DNA from 2 places in the Pseudoalteromonas phenolica genome. Region 2 is predicted to be linked to the other one. Evidence: predicted binding sites of a transcription regulator. Region 2 holds the regulator's gene; the other holds the start of a gene.

Region 1 (4,480 bases), 1.3 Mb from region 2:
ACCACGGTTGTTTTTAAGTACTAGTAGGTTTTCTACTTCCAAATGCCAAAGTGGGTAGAATAAGGTAGCAGCACCACCGCGTACACCACCTTGAGAACAACTTTTAACAGCGGTTTGGAAATGCTTATAAAATGGTATACAACCTGTGTGGTAAGCTTCACCATTGCGAATTGGGCTACCTAACGCACGAATTCGACCGGCATTAATACCAATACCAGCACGTTGGCTAACATATTTGACGATTGCAGATGAAGTCGCATTGATTGAATCTAAGCTATCTCCAGTCTCGATTAATACACAAGAGCTGAATTGACGAGTTGGTGTACGAACACCTGCCATAATAGGTGTAGGTAATGAAATTTTGAATAAAGAAACGGCATCATAGAAACGCTTGATGTAATCAAGACGTGTTTCTTTAGGATAATCAGAGAATAAGCTCGCAGCTACAAGAATATATAAGAACTGAGCACTTTCATATATTTCACCAGTTACACGGTTCTGAACCAAATACTTGCCTTCTAACTGTTTAACCGCAGCATAACTGAAATTCATGTCTCGGCTGTGATCTAAATAGTTATCTAACTCGTCGATTTCTTGCTCTGTGTAATCAACAAGCAAATGTTGATCGTAACGTTTTTGCTCAACTAATTGAGTGATGTGATCGAATAAACGCGGAGGCTCAAATTGACCATACGCTTTTTTACGTAAATGAAAAATGGCTAAGCGAGCAGCTAGATACTGGTAATCAGGGGAGTCTTTGTCAATTAAATCTGCAGCAGCTTTGATGATTGTTTCGTGAATATCTTCAGTACGGATCCCGTCGTAAAACTGAATATGTGACTTTAATTCAACCTGTGAAACTGAAACATTATCTAAGCCTTCAGCAGCCCATGTAATGACGCGGTGAATTTTATCGAGATCGAGCGGCTCTTTGCGGCCGTTTCTTTTACTGACAGATAACTGTTGGTTCATAGCTGTGCCTGTAATCCTTCGGATTGAATATTATAAAAATAAATGGCGAAAATTAGCTCAGGTTTTGACCACTATATATGGTGGTTCTTCTGATTGGGATCACAAGATAGTGGGGTTCAATTGAATTTGCAATAGCAAGGTAAATGCACAAATGTGGATAAGTTTGGGATAAATAAAAAGTGTTAGTAACTATTAACCTTTTGAGGTTCGTTGCAAGTAACCTCAGCAGGAAATCAACAAAAATGATGCTATTTTTAAAGAAAATAAAAAATTTTTTAGAGTGATTTCTTAATGAACAACTTGTGGTGATGAAAGAGCCAAAACACTAGATATAGTGTTTTGGCTTAAATGTGAGCACTAGATATGGTCAAGTACTAAAAGTGGGTTAGTTAAATTTAGATCTGCTTTCCAACTGTACGCTGCTTCGAGACTGGGTATGTACCCCCATAAGGCGCAAGCAGAAGTCATACCTGCTGCATTTGCTGCTTGAATATCTCGTTGTGCATCACCTACATAAAGACATTCGGACGATTTAATATCTAATTGTTCCGCTGCGTATAATAATGGTTTAGGTGAAGGCTTCGCTTCATCTAATGTGTCGCCGCAAACAATTACATCAATTTCCTCAAGTGCTGAAATTTGTTTAACAAGTGGCAAAGTAAGGAATGTAGGTTTATTAGTCATTATTCCAACTTTAATCCCTTGAGCAATAAGCGATCTTATAAGTTCAGGCACACTTTCAAAGCAGCCTGTATGCACTGCAATATTAGCTTCGTAATAATCAAGTACATCCTGTCTTAAATGAGCAATATCAAATTCAGCAAGTCTAGGACCAAATCCAACTTCTAAAAGCGCTTTTACACCATCAGAAATAGCTGGGCTATACACTTCTCTTGAAACAGGCTCAAGTCCATTTTTGTCTAGTACAAAATTTAAAGCTGCCCCTAAATCGTCTGTGGTGTCGAGTAGGGTGCCATCTAAATCGAATATGACAGCCTTCATTAATCAAGTTTCTCGAAATGTAGTAAGTAATTCACACTGACGTCATCAGTTAAGGTAAATGTTTTATTGATTGGGTTGTAATTGATCCCCGCACTTGCACGAACTTTAAGGCCTGCTTTTTCAGCCCAGCCTATTAAAGTAGAAGGACGAATAAACTTATCGTGCTCATGTGTGCCCTCGGGGACCATTTTTAGAACTTTTTCTGCACCGACGATAGCAAGTAAATATGCTTTAATCGTTTTGTTTAGCGTAGAAAAGAACACACTTGCGCCAGGCTTTGCCATTTGTGCAGCAGCTTGGATAATAGATTCTGGATCTGGGACGTGCTCAAGCATTTCCAAACAGGTTACAACATCAAATTGTTCATTGTTGTTTGCTGCAAACTCTTCTGCAGGTACTTTGATGTAGTCAACGTGGATACCTACTTCTAAAGCATGAAGCTTTGCAACGTTTAATGGCTCTTGACCTAAATCGATACCTGTCGCCTTAGCCCCAAGCTTTGCCATGCTTTCAGTTAATATTCCACCGCCACAACCGATATCGACAACTTTCTTGTCAAATAAGCCCTTTGCTTTGTCGTTAATAAAGTCAAGACGTAATGGGTTTATGTCGTGAAGGGGTTTGAATTCTCCTTCTGTATCCCACCATCTTTCTGCGATGCTCTCAAATTTCGCAATTTCTTGTGGATCTACATTCTGATGCTCGGTCATAAAAAACTTCCTCGTGAATCTGAGCGCATTTAAATTGGATTATTTCAAAATCACACGGATTTTGCGCCTGTAATAATAATAAATCTGTGTTAGCATGGGCGTTGATATTAATAATAACTTAATCTCTAGGGCACTTGATAGTGCTATTAGAGATAGACTCTGAAGGAAAGTGCAATCAATGACTGATCTCGCCAATGAAATCCTCCCGGTCAATATCGAAGACGAGTTAAAAAATTCATACCTAGATTATGCGATGAGTGTAATCGTAGGTCGTGCATTACCTGACGTACGTGATGGTCTAAAGCCTGTTCACCGTCGTGTATTATTTGCCATGAATGAACTTCGTAACGACTGGAATAAGCCTTATAAGAAGTCGGCTCGTGTTGTCGGTGATGTTATCGGTAAATACCACCCGCATGGTGACAGTGCTGTGTACGACACGATTGTTCGTATGGCTCAGCCTTTCTCTCTACGTTATATGCTGGTTGACGGTCAAGGTAACTTCGGTTCTGTTGATGGTGACTCAGCTGCTGCGATGCGTTATACCGAAGTACGTATGGCGAAAATGTCGCATGAACTACTTGCCGATCTTGAAAAAGAAACCGTTGATTATGTACCAAACTACGATGGTACAGAGCAAATCCCTGATGTATTACCAACTAAAGTGCCAAACTTATTAGTCAATGGTTCTTCAGGTATTGCTGTAGGTATGGCAACAAATATTCCACCTCATAACTTAACTGAGGTGATCAACGGCTGTTTAGCGCTTATCCAAAACCCTGATTTAACGATTGAAGAGTTAATCGAATATATCCCAGGTCCAGATTTCCCAACTGCCGCGATCATTAATGGTAAGAAGGGCATCGAACAAGCATACAAAACGGGTCGTGGTAAGATTTACATTCGTGCGCGTGCTGAAATTGAAGTGGATGAAAAAACTGGTCGTGAGACTATCATCGTTCATGAAATTCCTTACCAAGTTAACAAAGCACGTTTAATCGAAAAAATCGCTGAGCTTGTAAAAGATAAGAAAATCGAAGGCATTAGTGCGCTTCGTGACGAATCTGACAAAGACGGTATGCGTATCGTTATTGAAGTTAAGCGTGGTGAAGTGGGTGAAGTACTACTAAATAACCTTTACGCGCAAACTCAAATGCAAACTGTATTCGGTATGAATATGGTTGCGCTAGATAATAACCAACCAAAGTGTTTCAATTTAAAAGAAATGCTTGATGCGTTTATTATCCACCGTCGTGAAGTCGTTACTCGTCGTACGGTATTCGATTTACGCAAAGCGCGTGATCGAGCGCATACGCTTGAAGGTCTTGCAATTGCACTTGCGAATATCGACCCAATTATTGAGTTAATTCGTAAGTCTCCAACCCCATCAGAAGCGAAGCAAGCGCTTGTTTCACGTCCGTGGGAGTTAGGTACTGTTAAAGCCATGCTTGAAAAAGCAGGTGAAGACAACGTTGCACGCCCTGATTGGTTAGCTGCTGAGCTAGGAATCCGTGACGGTCAATACTATTTATCTGAGCAACAAGCACAAGCTATTCTTGATTTACGCTTACACAAGCTAACGGGTCTTGAGCACGAGAAGATCCTTGGCGAATACCAAGAGCTATTAGACCTAATTGCTGAACTTCTTTATATCCTTTCTTCTCCAGAAAGATTAATGGAAGTTATTCGTGATGAATTAGTCGAAATCAAAGAGCAATATGGTGATGAACGTCGTACTGAGATCAGTGCTGCAGCACACGATATTAGCCTTGAAGACCTTATTAATGAAGAAGATG
Region 2 (4,480 bases):
TCTTCTTATGCAAACAGAGCAATTCGATTTAGCGCTCTCTCTGATGAAAGATGATATGGCAGAGCCGTATCGACACGCTTTAATCGCTGGGTTTACACAAGCTAAAACAGCGCTACCTAAACTTGGCGCTGAGCTGGTAAGTATTTCAGGTGCAGGTCCCACACTCTTTACGATTTGTAAAACAAAACAAGCGGCAGAGCAGTGTCAAGCTTGGTTAAACGAATACTATATTAATGAACACGGTTTTAGCCATATTTGTAAGCTAGACCATAAAGGCACGCGTGCCATTTCACAAGGAGAATAATCAATGCAACTTGTAAACTTAAAAGATGCCACGCAGCAAGTGTCTTTCACTACGGCTGTTAAAACAGGTCTTGGTCGTAACCAAGGGGTATTTTTCCCAAAGCAATTAAGTAAATTAGAAAATATCGATGCGCTGCTTGAAAAACCATTCGTAGAAAGAAGTGCCGAAGTATTGAGCCACTTAATTGGTGATGAGCTACCAAAAGATACGTTAGCTGAAATGGTTGCAAGTGCTTTTAACTTTCCAGCACCGCTTAAGCAAATTGGTGACAAACAATATTGTCTAGAATTGTTCCATGGCCCAACGTTGGCATTTAAAGATTTTGGCGGACGTTTTATGGCCGAATGTATTGGTTTATTTAACCAAGGTGAGCGTGTCACAATTTTAACTGCGACCAGTGGTGACACTGGGGCTGCGGTGGCACATGCTTTTTATAACAAGCCAAATGTCGATGTCGTTATACTTTATCCTGAGGGTAAAATCTCGCTCGCTCAACAAAAGCTATTTACGACGTTAGGTGGAAATATTCATTGCTATGCGGTTGAAGGCAGCTTTGATGATTGCCAAGCGTTGGTTAAGCAGGCGTTTTTAGATGATGAAATGAAAGAAAAGCTGGGCTTAAACTCTGCCAACTCTATCAATATCAGCCGTCTAGTTGCGCAAGTGTGCTATTACTTTGAAGCCGTTGCGCAATTACCTGTAGAGCAAAGAGGTAACGTGCATGTTTCTGTACCAAGTGGTAATTTTGGTAATGTGTGTGCGGCTATGATCGCTGCTGCTTTGGGATTACCTATTGCAAACTTGTCTGCAACTACCAATCAAAATGACACTGTACCTCGTTATATGGCGTCGGGTGAATGGTCGCCAAATGCCACATTAGAGTCGTTATCAAATGCAATGGATGTGAGTAAACCTAATAACTGGCCTCGAGTTGAAACTATGTTGGATCGCGGTGATTTTGATAAACATGAGTTTTATTCAAGAAGTGTCTCAGAAAGTCGCACGCAAGCGGTAATGAAAGAGATTGCAGCATCCGGTTACGTTATGGAACCGCATACCGCCATTGCGCTAGAAGGTCTGACTTTAGATAAAACTGAAAGTGCTGTGGGGATCTGCTTGGCAACGGCGCACCCTGCGAAGTTTAAATCTTCAGTAGAAGAAGTGCTCGGGCAAGAGATAGCAATGCCTAGCGTGTTACAAGATGCCTTAGACAAAAAGTGTTTAGCGGAGCCAATGAAGGCTGATTATACGCAATTGAAAGCGGCTGTTTTTGCTAAATTACTGTAATATTTAATCGCCAAGGGCGAGCTGTTGCAAACTGAAAAAGTTTACCAAACTCGCCCTATATAAATAACACTTATTTATTCTTATCTTATTCATTTGTTTTTTTAATATTTAAATAAAAAAATATCATTACATAAACACTGTGAAATAATTTCAATCCCTGTTTAAATATGTTCAAGCCGAAATTATAGGCATCAGACGCATAACTGCGTACAATACAGCTTTTACTACCCTAAACGTGTACCTAGGAGACCCCATGTTAGAACGTAACATGAACATTGCAGATTTTGATCCTGAATTAGCAAATGCGATTGCACTTGAAACAACTCGTCAAGAAGAGCACATCGAGCTTATCGCTTCTGAAAACTACTGTAGCCCACGTGTTTTAGAAGCTCAGGGTTCTCAATTAACGAACAAATATGCTGAAGGTTACCCAGGTAAGCGTTACTACGGTGGTTGTGAGCACGTTGATGTTGTTGAGCAACTGGCTATTGACCGTGCTAACGAGCTTTTCGGTTCTACTTATGCAAACGTACAACCTCACGCGGGTTCACAGGCAAACGCGGCAGTATTCCAAGCGCTTCTTCAGCCACATGACACTGTATTAGGTATGAGCCTTGCGCACGGTGGTCACTTAACGCATGGTTCTCACGTAAATTTCTCTGGTAAAACGTACAATGCTATCCAGTACGGTCTTAACGAAGAAACTGGTGAGATCGATTACGCACAAGTTGAAGCATTAGCACTTGAGCACAAGCCAAAAATGATCATCGGTGGTTTCTCAGCATACTCAGGTATCGTTGACTGGGCTAAGTTCCGTGAAATCGCTGACAAAGTAGGTGCTTACCTATTAGTTGATATGGCACACGTTGCAGGTCTTGTTGCTGCTGGTGTTTACCCAAGCCCAGTACCTCACGCACACGTTGTAACGACTACGACGCACAAAACTCTAGCGGGTCCTCGTGGTGGTCTTATCATCTCAGCTTGTGATGACGAAGACATCTACAAGAAGCTAAACAGCGCAGTATTCCCTGGTGGTCAAGGTGGTCCTCTATGTCACGTTATCGCTGGTAAAGCGGTTGCTTTCAAAGAAGCACTACAGCCAGAGTTCAAAACTTACCAAGAGCAAGTTGTTAAGAATGCACAGGCAATGGTTGCTGTTCTTCAAGAGCGTGGTTATAAAGTTGTTTCTGGTAAAACAGACAATCACTTATTCTTATTAGACCTAATCGACAAAGACATCACAGGTAAAGATGCTGATGCGGCACTTGGTCGTGCTAATATCACTGTGAACAAAAACTCAGTACCAAACGACCCACGCTCACCGTTTGTAACGTCTGGTCTTCGTATTGGTTCTCCAGCTATCACGCGTCGTGGCTTCAAAGAAGCTGAGTCAGCAGAGCTTGCAGGTTGGATCTGTGACGTACTAGACAACATCAACGATGAGTCAGTACAAGCTGAAGTAAAAGAGAAAGTAAAAGCTATCTGCGCTAAATTACCAGTTTACGCGTAATTTCGCTCACAAAATCAAAGAATTTTGTTATGATTGAGGCCGCATTTGCGGCCTTTTTTATATTTTTTCACAAGTGATTATCTATGCATTGTCCATTTTGCACCGCTAAAGAAACAAAAGTCATTGATTCCCGTTTAGTCGGCTCCGGTCATCAAGTCCGTCGTCGCAGAGAATGTGTGTTATGTCATGAGCGCTTTACGACGTTTGAAGGTGCCGAACTAGTTATGCCTCGGGTAATTAAACAAGATGGTTCTCGAGAGCCATTCAATGAAGACAAACTATTAAATGGTCTGCACCGCGCACTAGAAAAACGCCCGGTTAGCACTGAGCAAATTGAAGAAGTCGTACATCAAATTAAATCGCAAATTCGTGCTACGGGTGAGCGTGAAGTGGCAAGCCATATGATTGGTGAATGCATTATGGAAGCGCTGAAAAAGCTCGATAAAGTGGCCTATGTCCGCTTTGCTTCCGTATACCGCTCATTTGAAGATATTAGAGAGTTTGGCGAGGAAATCGCGAGGCTTGGAGATTGATGTTTAGCGAGCAAGATAAAGAATTTATGCAGCAGGCCATCTCGCTTGCCGCAAAAGGCCGTTTTACCACTTCACCTAACCCTAATGTGGGCTGTGTTATCGTAAAAGATGGCAATATAGTTGGTCAGGGGTATCACCAAAAAGCGGGTGAAGGTCATGCCGAAGTTCATGCATTAAAGATGGCTGGAGACAAGGCACTAGGCGCAACCGCTTATGTTACCTTGGAGCCATGTAGCCATTATGGTAGAACCCCGCCTTGTGCAAAAGGCCTAATCGATGCTGGAGTTAGCCGCGTTGTTGCAGCCATGGTCGATCCTAACCCAGAAGTCGCAGGTCGCGGCTTGCGCATGTTAGAAGAGGCAGGCATTGAAACCGCTTCTGGTTTGTACGAACAGGCTGCAAGAGATTTAAATCCTGGTTTTTTAACTCGAATGGAAACGGGCTTACCTTATATAAGTTGTAAATTGGCTGCGAGTCTAGATGGCAAAACCGCATTAAAAAATGGTGAGAGTAAATGGATCACCTCAAGTGCAGCTCGTCAAGATGTGCAGTTTTTACGTGCTGAGCACTGCGCCGTGTTATCGGGGGCTGATACTGTGCTGTTTGATGATGCTAAATTGAATGTACGACTTTCAGCAGAGCAGCTTGAGCTTGCAGAAGGGATGTCGGTTCGCCAGCCTATTCGAGTCATTATCGATTCTCAAAACCGTTTATCTCCAGATTTAGCATTATTCTCAATTAATAGTCCTATTATAATTTTAAGAACAAAAGCAGATACAACACACCAGTGGCCTGAACATGTCACAGAGCTGGTGGTTGATTCCATGAATGATAAGGTTGATATCA

What was found. The regulator NrdR, encoded in region 2, represses ribonucleotide reductase genes. The targets are predictions, from matches to a motif close to AAACACNANATNTNGTGTTT.
Region 1: the regulator NrdR is predicted to act here: its motif matches at 1,039-1,058, upstream of nrdA (class 1a ribonucleoside-diphosphate reductase subunit alpha).

What each region holds. Positions count from the first base shown of each region.
Region 1 is NZ_CP013187.1:1,758,801-1,763,280, forward strand. Features, by position in the region: gene nrdA (class 1a ribonucleoside-diphosphate reductase subunit alpha) at 1-972, opposite strand, end outside; gene PP2015_RS07735 (HAD family hydrolase) at 1,330-1,974, opposite strand; gene ubiG (bifunctional 2-polyprenyl-6-hydroxyphenol methylase/3-demethylubiquinol 3-O-methyltransferase UbiG) at 1,974-2,684, opposite strand; gene gyrA (DNA topoisomerase (ATP-hydrolyzing) subunit A) at 2,863-4,480, shown strand, end outside.
Region 2 is NZ_CP013187.1:3,075,494-3,079,973, reverse strand. Features, by position in the region: gene thrB (homoserine kinase) at 1-304, shown strand, start outside; gene thrC (threonine synthase) at 308-1,591, shown strand; gene glyA (serine hydroxymethyltransferase) at 1,845-3,101, shown strand; gene nrdR (transcriptional regulator NrdR) at 3,185-3,634, shown strand; gene ribD (bifunctional diaminohydroxyphosphoribosylaminopyrimidine deaminase/5-amino-6-(5-phosphoribosylamino)uracil reductase RibD) at 3,634-4,480, shown strand, end outside.